One region of the Streptomyces sp. NPDC058697 genome, then DNA from elsewhere that is predicted to be linked to it. Evidence: riboswitches for the same ligand, from Rfam matches in the RefSeq annotation. Region 1 holds a riboswitch; the other holds the start of a gene.
What was found. Region 1 has a riboswitch for cyclic di-AMP ahead of ACFWXQ_RS04250 (peptidoglycan DD-metalloendopeptidase family protein). Riboswitches for the same ligand answer to the same signal wherever they lie in the genome.
Positions count from the first base shown of each region.

Region 2: linked by a shared signal. The riboswitch ahead of ACFWXQ_RS03780 (C40 family peptidase) and the one ahead of ACFWXQ_RS04250 (peptidoglycan DD-metalloendopeptidase family protein) in region 1 are both predicted to bind cyclic di-AMP.

Region 1 covers NZ_JBHXSU010000001.1:1,001,910-1,009,613, forward strand. Annotated here, with positions in the region: gene ACFWXQ_RS04230 (MBL fold metallo-hydrolase) at 1-51, opposite strand, end outside; gene ACFWXQ_RS04235 (Glu/Leu/Phe/Val dehydrogenase dimerization domain-containing protein) at 409-1,599, shown strand; gene ACFWXQ_RS04240 (TetR/AcrR family transcriptional regulator) at 1,698-2,318, shown strand; gene ACFWXQ_RS04245 (SGNH/GDSL hydrolase family protein) at 2,523-3,308, opposite strand; gene ACFWXQ_RS04250 (peptidoglycan DD-metalloendopeptidase family protein) at 3,608-4,540, opposite strand; cyclic di-AMP (ydaO/yuaA leader) riboswitch at 4,545-4,709, opposite strand; gene ACFWXQ_RS04255 (alpha-galactosidase) at 5,005-7,086, opposite strand; gene ACFWXQ_RS04260 (tyrosine-protein phosphatase) at 7,256-7,704, shown strand, end outside.
Region 2 covers NZ_JBHXSU010000001.1:889,133-896,836, reverse strand. Annotated here, with positions in the region: gene ACFWXQ_RS03800 (BTAD domain-containing putative transcriptional regulator) at 1-1,148, shown strand, start outside; gene ACFWXQ_RS03795 (hypothetical protein) at 1,203-2,507, opposite strand; gene ACFWXQ_RS03790 (catalase family peroxidase) at 2,691-3,623, shown strand; gene ACFWXQ_RS03785 (SGNH/GDSL hydrolase family protein) at 3,854-4,699, shown strand; cyclic di-AMP (ydaO/yuaA leader) riboswitch at 5,012-5,184, shown strand; gene ACFWXQ_RS03780 (C40 family peptidase) at 5,280-6,722, shown strand; gene ACFWXQ_RS03775 (DUF4394 domain-containing protein) at 6,829-7,689, opposite strand.

The DNA.
Region 1 (7,704 bases):
GGCGGGCCGCAGCGCACGGAGCCCGGAGCTCAGGGAACGGGAACCGGTCACGGCACCTCCAGGTGGAGTCGGTCTGACTTTCCATTATGGTCGCCGCCTCTGACAGCGCCGGGTCGGGCGTGTGGCAGAGCGGTTTCCGCGCGGGCCATGGCGGGATCCATCGAGTACGAGATCACGTTCTACTGAAGATCCATTCAGTGTGTTGACAGATACATGCAGCACTTTCGATACTGACCGACCATTCAGTAAAGGCGAGCCGGTACCAGCGCCGGGGCACACTGCGCTCCCGGCCTCACGCCGGTCAAACGCTCCGAACCTGTCACCTTGTTCCCCTGATCCCGCTTGTTGTTCCCCGATTCCCCGTTTCCCAGATCCCCGTTTCCCAGATCCCCGTTCCCGAGGAGCCCCATGACCGCCCAGGACAGCAGCCCGTTGATGACGCTCACCTGGACCGACCACGTCACCGGCCGCCAGGGGCACCTGGTCGTTGACCGGCTGGTACGCGGTGTCTCCAGCGGCGGGCTGCGCATGCGGGCGGGCTGCACGCTGGACGAGGTCGCCGGGCTCGCCCGTGGAATGACCATGAAGGAGGCCCTGCACTACAACCCCGAGGGCCGCTACGTGCCGCTGGGCGGCGCCAAGGGCGGCATCGACTGCGATCCCCAGGCTCCGGAGGCGTACGGCCTGCTCGTGCGCTATCTGCGAGCCATGCGCCCGTACATCGAGAGCCTCTGGACCACCGGGGAGGATCTCGGCCTCACCCAGGACCTCGTCGACCGGGCCGCGGCGGAGGCGGGTCTCGTGTCGTCGATCCAGGCCGTGTATCCGCTGCTCGACGACGAGGCGGCGGCCCGGCGGCGGCTGGCGGACGCGTTCGCGGTCGAGGTGGACGGCATCGGCCTCGACGAGCTGGTCGGCGGCTGCGGGGTGGCCGAGTCGGTCCTCGCGGCCCTGGACCGGGCCGGAGTGGCGTACGAGGGGACCCGGGTCGCTGTGCAGGGCCTGGGCACGATGGGCGGGGCCACGGCCCGCTTCCTCACGCGCGCGGGGCTCAGGATCGTGGCCGTCGCCGACGTGAAGGGCACGATCGCCAACCCCGGAGGGCTGGACGTCGACGCGCTGCTCGCCGCCAGGGACACGTACGGGACGATCGACCGCGCGGTGCTGCGTCCGGGCGACCGCGAACTGCCCGGCGACGCCTGGCTGTCCGCCGATGCCGACGTACTGGTGCCGGCGGCGGTCTCGTACGCGATCGACGCCACCAACCAGGGGCGGATCACGGCCCGTTGGATCGTCGAGGCCGCCAACATGCCCGTCCTGCCGGGCGCTGAGCAGCTGCTCGCAGGCCGCGGTGTCACCGTCCTGCCGGACGTCGTGGTCAACTCCGGGACCAACGCCTGGTGGTGGTGGACGCTGTTCGGCGACATCGGGGCCGACGCGGACGAGGCGTTCGCGTACACACGGCGCTCGATGCGTGCCCTGATCGACCAGACGCTCGCGCGCGCGGAAGCCGACGGGACGACCCCCCGGGCGGCCGCGCACGCGATCGTCGCGGACCGGCTGCCGGTGATCGCGGAGCGGTTCGGCTGGTACCGCTGACGCCGTGGGCACGGCCGGCGGGATCGGTGACGGCCCGGCCGCGGCCGGTAACCGACCCTCCACCGGCACGCCCCGGGGCGACGCAATAGGGTTGCCCGGTGGCAAGAGTGCGGTTGAGCGTGGCGGAGCGGCGTGAGGAACTGCTGCGGGCCGCCATCCAGCAGATCGAGGAGCGGGGCGTGTCCGCGGTGCGGATCGCCGATGTGGCGACCTCTCTCGGGGTGAGCAACGCGCTGGTGCTCTATCACTTCTCGACCAAGGAGAAACTGGTCGCCGCCGCGTTCACGTACGCCGCCGAGGACGATCTCGCCCATCTGCGCAAGCTGCTCGGCCGCCGGACGACCGCGCTGCGGCGGCTGCGCGCGGCGGTCCGCTGGTACGCGCCGACCGGGCAGGCCAAGGGCTGGCGGCTGTGGATCGAGGGCTGGGCGGTGGCGCTGCGCGAGCCCGCGCTCCGGGACGTCACGCGTGACCTCGACCGGCAGTGGAAGGCCGCTATCACCGAGGTCATCGCGGAGGGCGTGGCCTCCGGCGAGTTCCACTGCCCGGACCCCACGAGTACGGCGCTGCGCCTGACCGCCCTGCTGGACGGACTCGCCGTCCAGATGACGGCCTACCCCGGCGCGGTGTCACGCGCCCGCACCCAGGAGTGGGTGGACGAGGCACTGGCCCGGGAGCTGGGCCTGGAACGCGCGGCGCTGACGACTCCGGGCGCCTGAGACGGCGTACCGCCGAGGGGCAAGGGGGCTTCCCCGCGATCACCCGGCCGCGAGACGGTTCGGCCTCACCCACAAAGAAGCGGCGGGGCTCCCCCGACGTCACCCGTCAGGGAAGCCCCACTCCTCCACGGACATTCGGGCCACCGGTCGAGACCGTCGGTGGAACCGCGGCCCGCCACCGAAGGCCCTTAAGCCCTCGGACCTTCAAGCCACCGGCTCGATCCGCATCTTGATGTCGCCGGGCGACAAGCTCCCCTTCGCCACCACGCGGTCCCCGGAGGACTCCCCGCGCAGTCGCCGCCCGATCCACGGGACCAGGTACTCGCGCGCCCAGTGGATGTTGTCGCGCCGCATTTCGAGCGTGCCGCGCGGCGGCAGCGGGGGCCACGGCTGGTCGGGATCCGCGGGCACTTCCAGGCCGAGGACCTGGCCGGCGCGCAGGGCGACCCGCGTGTGTCCCTCGGGCGACAGATGGAGCCGGTCGCCGTCCCAGGCCCGCCGGTCCTGGATGGTCTTGAGGGACCACAGGTCGAGCACGGGACAGCCGTACCGGTCGGCGATGGACCGGATATGGAGGTTGTACGTGGCGATCTTGCCGCGCATGTGCTTGAGCACGGGTACGCCACGGGTGTCGAAGCCGGTGGTCACGAGGACCGTGCCGACGGCCGACGTGAGGTCCGCGACGGCGCGCTCGAAGCGCTCCGCGACCTCGTCGGGATCGGTGCCCGGCCGGATGATGTCGTTGCCGCCCGCGCAGAAGGAGACCAGGTCGGGCGCGAGTTGCTTCGCGCGCGTCAACTGGTCCTCGACGATCTGGTCGAGGAGTTTCCCGCGGACGGCGAGGTTGGTGTAGTCGAAGTCGCCCTCGGGCCGGCGGTCCGCGAGAAGCACCGCGAACCGGTCGGCCCAGCCGACGAACGCCCCGTCCGGGCCAAGGTCGCCGACGCCCTCGGTGAAGCTGTCCCCCACCGCCACGTACGACCCGATCACTGATCTGTTGTCATTCTTCGAATCGTCTGCCACATCGGGCCATGATTCACCTTCGGGTGTGAGCTACGCGACCGTAGGAAGGGGTTGACGCGCGGTGAGATAAGCCACTCGTCAAGTGTTGGTCAATCCCGGAATAAGGCGCTCGATCAGGGATGTTGTCGCAGCTCTCGCACCCTGTCGACACATCGCCCGGCCATGCCACAGAACCGAAACACCGAAGGCCGGACCCCGGGGATCACAGGGTCCGGCCTTCGGAGACGAGCGGAGTGGTACGCCGCGTGGGCGTGCCCGGCGTCGGGTCAGATGGAGACGCCCTTGCCGCGCAGGTAGGCCAGCGGGTCCACGTCCGAGCCGTAGTCCGGGGTGGTGCGGATCTCGAAGTGCAGGTGCGGGCCGGTGACGTTGCCCGTCGCGCCGGAGAGGCCGACCTGCTGGCCCCCGGTCACGGCCTGTCCGGCCGAGACGGAGAGGGAGGACAGGTGGGCGTACTGGGCATAGCGGCCGTCTTCGAGCTGGATGACGACCTGGTTGCCGTACGCGCCGCCCCAGCCGGCCGAGACGACCGTGCCCGCGCCGACGGACTTGAGGGACGTGCCGGTCGGGACCACGAAGTCGACGCCGGTGTGGTACCCGCTGGACCACATGCTGCCCGACATCTTGTACGGGGTGCCGACGCTCGCGCCCGCGACCGGCAGCGTGAAGCCGGCGGCACCGGCGTCGTCCGCGGCCTTGGGAGCGGCGGCAGCCTTGGGAGCGGCAGCCTTGGGGGCCGCCTTCTTCGCGGAGGACTGGGTGGCCTTGGAGGCGCCGGAGTCGGAGCTCGAAGTGGCGGCGGCCTTGCCGATCGAGAGCTTCAGGCCCGGGTGGATGAGCGCCGGGTCACCGCCGATCGCCTTGCGGTTGTCCTCGTACAGCTTCTTCCAGCCACCGCTGACGTTCTGCGTGCCGGCGATCTTCGACAGGGAGTCGCCCGCTCGCACGGAATAGGTCTTGGCCGCGGCCTTCTTCGCCTCGGCCTTCTTGTCGGCGGCGGCGGGCGCCGATTCGGCGGCCTTGCTCGCGACATTCGAGACGCTCGCCACGGAATCGGCGGCGGACTGCGAAGTCGCGGCCTGCGCTCCGGTCGCGCCGAGCAGCGGAAGGGCGAGCGCCGCGCCGCCGGTTCCGGCGACGGCTATGGAGCGGGTGAAACGCTGGGACTTGGGACGGCGGTGCTTACCCTTCGCGGGCATGGCGAATTCCTCTCCGGCGCCTGCGAGGTGAGCTGTCGGGTGCGAGCTGGAGATGCCCGGCCGTGTTTGCGCACGACTTAACCCCTAGCCGTTCCGGAGACCGGAACAGGCGTTCTACCTGTGGGTCCCCCGCTCCTGCCGTGTACGGGTGGGTGAGCGGATTCCGGGCGGCGGCAGGATTGGGCGTCCGTCCGGATTGGTGGCGAACGTAAGCGACATGAAGACGCAGTAACAACCTTTGGGGTTTCCTGTGTGCCCCGTTCTCTTGATCCCTGACCGAAATGACGGTCACGCTGCGTAAAGCAGGGATCTCCCCCGTTTGTTAAATCCCTGAAAACGCAGCTGAATTACGTGAACATGGCAACAGCGGACCGTCACGAATATGACGCTGCTCACGGAGTGCCGTTCCAGGAGCCTTTATTCCAGAGCGAGTTGGATTTAAGGCTCCATTACGGACACAACAGTCACATGCGACGCAGCCGGAAAACTGCCGCATCAAGGTCACCGTGCAGCCCCGTCCGCAACCCGTGATGCAACAGCACCGCCCCGCGGTGGACTTCGCCCGTTTCGAGGCATTCGTACGCCGCTGCCGGGTCGAGTCCGCGCAGCCGCACCGGAGCGACCGGCTCGCCGTAGTGCTGGGCCTGGAGCCACGCGAGGACGACGACCTCGCCGTCACGCGTGTACTGCACGGCGCTCAGGCCACCCTCCGGCGCCCGCAGCCGGTAGAGGTCCCCGCCCTGCACGACGGGCCGGATCTCCTTGTAGAGCTCCACCCACGTCCGCGCCTCGGCCAGCTCCTCGTCGCTCCACCGGGTCAGGTCGCCGCCGACACCGAGCACTCCGGCCATCGCGCTCACGAAGCGGAAGCGCAACGAGCTGACCCGGCCGTTGAGCTGGGTGTTCGGGCTGTCGGTGACCCAGGCGGCCATGGTCCGCGCGGGATGCACCTGGCTGAAACCGTGCTGGATGGCGAGCCGGTCGAGCGGGTCGGTGTTGTCCGAGGTCCACACCTGGTCCGTACGCGCCATGATCCCCAGGTCGATACGGCCGCCGCCGCCCGAGCAGGACTCGAAGGCGACGCCCGGGTGGGCCTCCCGCAGCCGGTCCAGGAGGCGGTACAGGGCGTGCACATGGTCCACCCAGAGCCGCTGCGGGTAGGCCTCGCCGGGCCATCCCGCATCCGTGAAGCAGCGGTTGAAGTCCCACTTCACATAGTCGATCGGCGCGCTGGAGAGCAGCGTGTCGAGCTGCTCCCACAGGTACTCCTGGACGTCCTCGCGGGCGAGGTTCAGAACGAGCTGATTGCGTAGCTCCGTCCTCTTTCGTCCCGGTTGGAACTGCACCCAGTCGGGGTGCGCGCGGTACAGCTCGCTGTCCGGATTGACCATTTCGGGCTCGACCCAGATCCCGAACTGCATCCCCAGCGCGTGCACCTCGTCGGCGAGGGGCTTGAGGCCGGCCGGGAAGCGGTCGGGGTTGGGCGTCCAGTCGCCGAGCCCGGCCCGGTCGCTGGTGCGCGCCCCGAACCAGCCGTCGTCGACCACGAACAGCTCGACCCCCATCTCGGCGGCCCGCCGCGCCAGCACGCCCTGCTGCTCCTCGGAGATGTCGAACTCCGTGGCCTCCCAGGAGTTGTAGAGCACCGGTCGGTGCTGGTCCGCGTCCGGGATCACGTACGCGTGCTGGTAGGCGTGCCAGGCGCGGCTCGCGCCGCCGAATCCGCCGTCGCTCCACAGCCCCGCGAAGACGGGTGTGACGAAGCTCTCCCCCGGCTCCAGCCGCAGCAGCCCCGAGTCGTCGTACCCGACCCCGCCGGTGATCTGCACGCGCGCGTCCGGGAGTTGGGCCACGGCGATCCGCCAGGTGCCCGACCAGGCGAGGGCGCAGCCGTAGACCTCGCCCCGCTCCTCGGTGGCCGCTCCGTCGGCGTCCAGGGCGACCCAGGGCAGGTGCTGGTGCGAGGTGTGCCCGCGGCGGCTGCCGATGACCTTCTCACCGTAGGTGAGTTCGGAGCGTACGAGCCGGGACTCCGCCGCCCACCGCCCGTGCAGCTGGGACAGCCGCCAGCCGTCGCGCTGCGGCAGCGTCCAGGCCGCGGAGTCGGCGCGCAGCACCTCCAGTGCGGGCCCTTCGTTGGCGAGGGTCACCCACCGCTCGACGACGTCGGTCCCGGCCCGCATCCGGTAGTGCAGCGTGATCCCGAGCCCGGAGTCGGAGAACCGCAGCCGCAGCTCGTCACCGTCCGCCTCGTACGTCTCGAAGCGCCATTCCGTGCCGCGCCGCTCGTCCGTCCGCACGGAGAGGGCGGGCCGTACGAAACGGGGGCCGCCCTCCACCGGATACTCCTCGTGCCCGTCGAGGGTGGCCTCGAAGGCCCAGTACTCCGGTCCCGGGCCGGCGGCGAGTGCCTCGGCGTCGGCGAGCGCGATACGCGGACCCCAGTGCAGATGCAGCAGCGCGTCGTCCTCGCCGAGCCGCAGGGCATAACTGCTCGCCGGGCCCGAAAGAAGCCACGTACGACCGTCTTCGCCGATCTCCAACATCAAACCCTCACAGATCCGAACAGGCACGCTCAATCATCAACATCATTATGTGCCGCGTACCTCCCCGGCAACGCCTGTGGACAACTCATTGGCGTACGAATCGATGTCGTATCGTCGAGAACGCACTTCGTCGACGAGCCGCGTCGGCAGCCGAATGGGAGGAGCCCCCGTGACGCAGCAGGTCCCGTCGACCGAGCCCGAGCTGGCTGGAGTGCGCAACTTCCGTGATGTGGGCGGCCTGCCGACGGTGGACGGCCGACGGGTGGCGTACGGACGGCTGTTCCGCAGCGGCCATCTCGCGCATGCGACGGAGTCGGACGCCGAGTTCCTCGCGTCCCTGGGCCTGCACACGATCTTCGACTTCCGCAATGCCGCCGACCAGAAGCTGGAGGGTCCGGACATCGAGCTGCCCGGCGTGCGGAACGTGAACCTTCCGCTGACCGACCCGGCGCACGGCGCGGAGTTCTGGACGATGGTCCGCGACGGCGATCTGGACCAGCTGCGCTCGATCCTCGGGGACGGCAAGGCGGCGGACCGGATGATCGGTTCCTACCGCGCGATAATCAAGGAGCGCACGGCCGAGCACCGCCAGGTGCTGCACTCGATGGCCGAGGACAG
Region 2 (7,704 bases), 110 kb from region 1:
AGGCCCTGTCGCTGGAAGCACGACGGGGCTGCTACTGGATCATCAGCGGCCGTGAGGAAGAGGGGATCGACCGCCTCCAGCGCAGCGTGCGGGCCTATGACGCCGCAGAGGAGTACCGGGCCACCGAAGAGGATGAGCGGGCACTCTTCTACGCCCTCGCATGGCTTGTCTGGCTCAGTCATGTCGTCGGTCGGCACGTGGAGGGCAGCTGCTTCATCGATCGATTCGAGACGGCCTGGCGGCAGGCCAAGAGCCCCGATCTCGCTGTCCTGGGACCCTGTTACGAGCCGCTCCACGCCATGCTGAACGGGCAGGACGACGTGGCGGAACTCTTCGTACGGGCAGAAGCAGGCGTTGCGGGCACCGAGTTCCACTGGGACCGGGCGATTCTCCTGACGAACTGGACGACGTACTGCCTCCAGGCCGACGAAATCGACGGCGCCCGCAGCCATGGCCGGGCCGCCGTCTCGGCGGCACGTGCCTCCGGTGACGACTTCGCCAGGGCATGCGCCCTCACCCTTCGCGGCGACGCGGACGAGAGCGCCGGCCTCCGCGACCACGCCCGCGTGCACTGGACCGAAGCCGCGCGCATCCTCCGTTCCATCGGCGCGCGTGGTCAGTACGCGTACGCCGCACTCAGGATCGTGTGCCTGGACATTGCGGAGGGAGAGGTCGAGACGGCCGGGAAGCGGCTCTCGGAGGTGGCTCGGCTCGCGGACGAACTGAGCGCGGACGACCTCCGGGCCGCCGCGGCCATCCTGAACGGGGCCCTGGCGTTCCAGGCAGGTCGCTTCTCGGACGCGCGGACGATCTTCGCCGGCGTCTGGGACAGTCCCACGGCGCCACTCGACCGCAGAGCGATGTCCGCCGTCGGTCTGGTCGCGGTGGCGACGTTCGGCCCGTCCACCCCCTCGGCGTTCAGCGACGCGCGGATGTGGATGGACCGCGCAGGCGAGGCGCTCGACCGGGTACGTGAGCCGCTCGCCCGCCGAGCGGTGGGCGCCCTGCTGGACAAGCTGGACGCCTACTTCAAGTCCGGTCCGAGCGGCGCGATCGGGGCGGACCGGGTGCAGGCATGGCTCGCAGGCAACCCTTCCGTACTGGCCGGCTTCAGTGGAGTGCTGAACGGCCCGGGCCGGCATCGGTGATCCGATCCGACAGCGCGGAAATGGCTGTGAACAACACCGAACGGCGACGGAACCTCAGCAGAAGGCGGCCAGCACGGACGGCGAGCCCGACAGGCGCTCGTGGAGGGGATATCTCCGCCCGGGTTCAGCCTGTCGCCGCTGCGTGATGTCGGTCAGAAGACCGCCGAGCGCGTTCCGGGTGAGCGGCTCCACGAGCAGACCGGTCAGACGCCCGGCCTCGCCGAGGATGCCGTGCAGGTCCGCGCTCTCGGGGCTCTCGGGGCTCTCCGGGTCCGACGGCGGCACACAGGCGGTCAGTGCGAGTCCCGCCACCGCCCTGCGGTTTCGAGGAGAGGCCGGTGCCGACCAGACCTCCCGGAAGACGGTCTCGGCCTCGTCGAAGCGCGACTGACCGGCCAGGACCACGCCCCGCAGATTGGCGACGGCGGCCCTGAGGTCGTACGAGATGAGTTCGGCAGCGACCTTCTCCACTTCGGCCAGCCTTCCGTCCGCCGAGTCGAGGAGCCCCTCTCCCACATCGAGGAAAGCGAGCCGCAACGCCCGGTAGGCCCACCGCGAACGGGCGCCCATGGACCGGAAGATGCCGCTGGCCTCGCTCCACAGCTCCCGGGCCGCTTCCCTCCTGCCGACGCTCTCCTCGGCGTCGCCGCAGGCCGTGAGGCAGACCGACAGGGTGACGGGGTCGTCGATGGCCTTGGACACCTCGATGCCGATCAGCGCGTGCTCCCGTGCGGCGGCCGTGTCTCCCGCGTGCAGGCAGTACGTCGACCAGGCGTAGTGCAGGGCCACCCGGTCCCAGCCGAACTCCGTACCCACGATCCCCGCGTCCGCCGCCGCGAACCGGGCCTCCCAGCCCTCCTCGGCGGCAAGCCGCGCGTGCAGGGCCTCCCAGACCGGGCCCACGACGGCCAGATCCGGGTTGCCGGCACTCCGCCAGGAGTCTTCGTAACGCTCCTCGTATCTGAGCGCCATGTCGTGTCGTCCGGCGACATGGTTCAGCCAGGCCAGCCAGACGAAGACATAGGAGAGCGCCCACTCCTCCTCCGGCGTCGGCCGACGGGGATCGGACGAGGTCCGTACGGCCGTGTCGTAGGCGTCCAGGGTTCGGGTCAGCCTGTCGATTCCCTCTTCCTCGCGGCCGAGGATGTACCAGAAGTAGCCGAGCGTCGATTCGAGCCGCAGCGCGTCGGTGACCCGCGCGGTGCGCGTCATGAGTTCCGAGGCGACTCTGAGGTTCGCGGACTCCTCGGCGACACGGCGGGACCAGTGGGCCTGCTCCGGTGACGGCATGCCCTTGTGGCCCTGTCTGACGAACCCCAACGACCAGGCGATGAAGCGGTCCTGGGCCGACCCCAGCAAAAGCTGACGTCACGGACCTGCAGGATCCCGGAGACGAGTGAACCTGGCCCCGGAGTGGCTCGTAGACCGCATGTGGCGAGGCCTGCGAATGGCTCGTCGGAGGGCGGTCCGCCCCCTCACAAGCCTTGGGTCTGTTCGCTGCATGCCAGGGCTCCGTGAGTGTTTCGTCTTGGAAGGAATGACATGCCGAGCAGTTCCGCAGATCAGGCCCTGGCCGTCCAGGTTGTCGACAGCATGGAGCGTATGAGCGGGAGGCATCCCGGATACCGCCGGTCCAGTGCCCGGGGGGCCGGCTTCCGGGCCACCTTCACTCCCACCGGGGCCGCGGCCGCCCTGACCACGGCCGCGCACCTGCAGACGCGGACGGTTCCGGCCACCGTACGGTTCTCGAACTCCGAGGGAAATCCCCACACGCCCGACACCGCCCCGGTCACCCGCGGCATGGCCACCCGCTTCCACCTGCACGACGGGAGTGACACCGACCTCGTCGCCCTCACCGTCCCCCGGTTCGTCGCCTCGACGCCCGGGGAGTTCCTGGAGCTGACCGAGGCCCTGCGCCCCGACCCCGTGACCAACCAGCCCGACCCGGCCCGGGTGTACGCGTTCGTCGGTGCCCATCCCCACCTGGCCGAAGCCGTCGCACAGCAGCCGCCCATACCCGTCAGCTATGCCTCCGCCGCCTACTGGGCCATCCACGCCTTCATCTGGGTCGACGCGGCCGGCGGCAGGCGGCCCGTGCGGTACCGCTGGGAACCGGTGGCCGGACGCACCGACCTGACCGCGGCCGAGGCGGCCACCCGCACCCCGCACTACCTGACCGACGAACTGCACCAGCGCCTGGAGCACGCACCGGTGGCGTTCGAACTGCGGATCCAACTCGCCGAACCCGACGACCCCACCCACGACCCCAGCACCGTCTGGCCCGACCACCGCAAGGAGATCACCGCCGGGCGCCTGGAGATCAACGCCCCCGCCGACGACCAGGATCCCTGGAACACGCAGGCCTTCAACCCCACCCGCGTCACCACCGGCATCCAGCTCTCCGACGACCCCGTCCTCGCCTTCCGGGCCCACGCCTACGCCGAATCCCACCGCCGGCGCAGCCACAACCAGTAGAGCCCCGACCCATGTTGTCCCGCCCATGAGTGAACCTCCTTGATTCGTGCGGCGTTTGACGTGATGACAGCACAACGCCCCCGCACCCGGCACCTGTTGGCGGAGCGACTTGCGGAGTGACTCGACGAGCGCTTCGGGGGCCCGACGAATGGACGGACTTGAACAAGCAGACCAAGAGATCCCCCGGCCGACGAGGCCTGCTGCGCGGCGCCCTGGTGGGGTGTTGCGCGATGGCCCTGTCGACCGCGGGGGCGACAGCGGCGAGCGCCTCGGCACCCTCGACATCCACCGCGCGCACCGTGAACTACGTGGCCCTGGGCGACTCCTACGCCTCCGGCCCCGGCATACCGACCCAGGTCGACTCCGCGTGTGCGCGGTCCGACCGGAACCATCCGTCCCTCCTCGCGGCAGCGAGGAACTGGCAGCTGACCGACGTCAGTTGTTCGGGTGCCACGACGACGGCCCTGGCCGGCCCCCAGGGCGCGCAGCCGCCGCAACTGGACGCACTCGGCGCGGACACGGACGTGGTCACCCTGACCATCGGTGGCAACGACATCGGCTTCTCCAGAAATCTGGCCACCTGCGCCGGACTGACGTCCAAGGACCCGACGGGCAACCCGTGCCAGGCCTTCTTCACCAGCGGCGGCACCGACCAGCTGGAGCAGCGCGTCAACGACACCGCTCCCAAGATCGCCGCGGCGCTGGACGCCGTCCGGCAGCGGGCTCCGCACGCCAAGGTCCTGGTGGTCGGCTATCCCGACCTGTTCCCGGACGACGGGGTCGGCTGCACCGGCTCCGCCGTACCGCTCGCGGCCGGTGACTTCGCCTATCTGCGGGACACCGAGAAGAAGCTCAACGCGATGCTCGCGAGCCAGGCGTCGGCAAACGGCGCGGGCTACGTCGACACGTACACCCCGACGGTGGGACACGACATGTGCAAGCCGGCCGGCGAGCGCTGGATCGAACCCCTGGTCCCGGAGGGTCCGGCCGCACCCGCCCACCCCAACGCGCAGGGCCAGCAGACCATGGCCGCCACGGTGGAGCGTGCCCTCCACTGCCGCGTGTACCGCCGATGACCTGAGTGGGGCGTGGGCACCGGCGGTCCGGGGGAGAGCCGGTGCCCCGTCCCACAAGCGAGGATCGCCGTCCCGTGGCGCGCGCAACGCGCGTTCACGAAGCTGTACTTGCCCGGCGCGGGCGGCACGGGCGTCACGGCGGGAGTTGCGAACCGTGAGAAGTCGCCGAAGTCCGGCGATGTCTCGACCCGGTACGACGAAGGTCACAGTTATATATCGGACACTTCGCCCTTCAATCTTCACACGAGGTGCACATGTTGGCTAAGTTGACGGACAGGACGCACGACTCCCTCCGGTGAACCTCGCCGGGTCGCGCGGCCTCCGCCGAATTCGGTGGCCCTCGCGGCGACCGGAACCGGGGACCCAACCGAACTTTGGGGTGAATCGGCCCAACCGCCCGACAGGGCAAGGGCCGTAGGGCATACCTTCCGGATTCCTCGCCCGAACCCGACAGCTAACTCGGTAGGCGGAGCACGGAAGGAGTACGGCTCCCATCGCGCCGGAACGAACCACGCGCCCCGGAGGCAGCAACCTCCCGGGTATACCCCGGCCCGCCCTCGCGACGGCGGCCGCCACCTCAGTGGACCTCTACTCCTCGGCCGGCGGCTCCTCGCCCGCGCGAGAGGACGACAAGCCGAGTCGCGAAGAAGTCCAGCAGCGGATCAGCAGCCTCTACGACCAGGCAGAGACCGTCAGCGGGAACTACAACGCGACCCGGGCGATGAACTCGGGGCGCCCGCGCGAGCGTGTGACGCCCGGACCCGACGCTGGGCGTGGGCGCGCCGACACGGTTTCCGCCCCTGCCCCCGCTCTGAACGACCGCGCCAAGCAGTGGTTCGACGTCGGACGCTCGCAGCTGGGGCCCCTCATCCCCGCCGTGCTGCCGCCCGACAGGATGCCGGACCGCGGCCAGGCCGCGGCGCGGCCCAAGAGCACCGGTGACCGTCCGGGGGAGCGGTCGCCCGACCGTGCGCTGGAAGCGGCGGCCAAGCCCGTCCTGGAGCTGACCGCCGGACCCGGCGCCGCGACAGCCGCCCGGCCCGTGGCGGAGTTGACCGCGGGTCCCGTCGCCGCGCTGCCGGCCGTGCCCCAGCAGCGTCAGGACGCCACCGCGGTCATGCCCGCACTGCCCGCCGCTGATCCGCGGCAGCCGCTGAAGACCTCCAAGCAGCGGAACCAGAGCAAGCTCGCGAAGGCCCGTGAACTGCTGTCCGCGCACACCGCCCGGCGGAGCGCCCCGGTGGCGGCCATCGAACCCGCGCCGGCGGCGACCGCCTGGGCCACCACCGAGGGGCAGGGCTACCGCCAGGCCGAGGCCGAATGGTGGCAGCAGCAGTCGCAGCCGCAGTCGCAGTCGGCCGGTTTCGGCACGCACCTGTCCGTCGACGCCCTGGGCGGCCCGGACCTGACGCTCGGCATGGGCCTGCCCGCCGCTCCGGCTGCGGCTCCGGTTCCGTCCTTTGCTCCGGCTCCGTCAATCGGCATGGACCTGCCCATGGGACCGGACCTGTCGTTCGGTATGGCTCCGCCCGTCGACGCCCGTACGCCGGTCGGCACGGGCCTGCCCATCGGCTCGGACGGCGCTTCGAACCCCGGATACGCCACCTCGAACCCCGGATACGGCGCTACGACCCCCGGTTACGGCGGGTCGACCCCGGGATACGGCGGGAAGGCGGCGACAGCGGTCGACTTCGCCCGTGAGCAGATCGGCAAGCCCTGTGTGTGGGGAGCGATGGGGCCGGGCTCGTACGACTGCTCCAGCCTCACCCAGGCGGCCTGGAAGGCGGCCGGGGTCGCACTCCCGCGTGGCGTGAACGATCAGGCGACCGCCGGCATGGCGGTTCCCCTCTCCGACATCCGTCTCGGCGACCTGGTCCTCTTCCACGGGCACATCGGCCATGTCGGCATCTACAGCGGCAACGGCATGATGGTTCACGCGCCGAGCCCGGGGGCGGCCATCCGTGAGGAATCGATCCACTGGGCCGGCGAGTCGGCGATCCACAGCGTGATCCGGCCTGCCTGACCCTGACCCGGAGGCTGACCCGGAGGCCGTATCGGTGGGCGCGCGAGGCGCCGCCCGATACGGCCTCTGATCGTCTCGTTCCGGAGACGGCAGGTCTGCGAAAGTGTCAGCTCATGTCGAGCGAGACGGCGACATCGGTGATGGCTATGGGGAACTGGTCCACACTGGTCGTGGCTCCGGTGAGCACGTCGACGGTGTAGAACGTCGACGTCGAGGCACCGGCCGGGGTCAGGGTGGCGAAGGCCGTGTTCGAGATCGTCTTGCCGGCGCTCAGATCGCTGAAGATGTCGAAGCCCGCGTTGACACCGGCGTCGAAGCCGAGTGAGCCGGTCGGGACCAGCAGGCCGTTGGCGGGCGGCGACTGGATGACGACCTGGTCCGAAGTCGTGTTGATGTCGAACAGCGTCGTCGCGGTGGCCGAGTTCAGGTCGTTGTTGGTGTAGGCCGCTCCGGTGACACCGTGGGTCGTCGCCCCGTCCGTGGTCAGCGGGGTGTTCGTGGCGGTGCTGCTGTTGGCGAGGTTGTGCGCCAGGTTCTGACCGGTGTCACTGATGATCCGCAACCGGTCGGCCGCGGGGTTGAAGTCGACACCGAAGTTCGTGCCCTGCAGCGGAACACTGAGCTGCGAGACCTTGGTGACCAGCGGGTTCGGGACCGCGGGCGGGATCTGGACCGTGTAGATGCCGCCCTTGTTGCCGACCAGGTACAACAGTCCGTTCTGTACACGGAAGTCGAGCCCGACGACGGCGGTGTCGCCGACGAGCCCGTCGATGCGCTTGAACCAGTTGAGCGTGCCGGGGTCGTCGGTGTTGAACGCGGCCATCAGCGTACCGTCGGCCGAGATGCCGAACGCCAGCAGACGGGGCGGCGCCGCGTGGCTGGTGCCCGGCGTCGCCACGACGAGTGCCGCCATGGCGGACGCGGCCGCGACCGCCGCGGCCAGTCTCTTCTTGAGCCCTGCTTTCATCGCTACTTCCCTCTC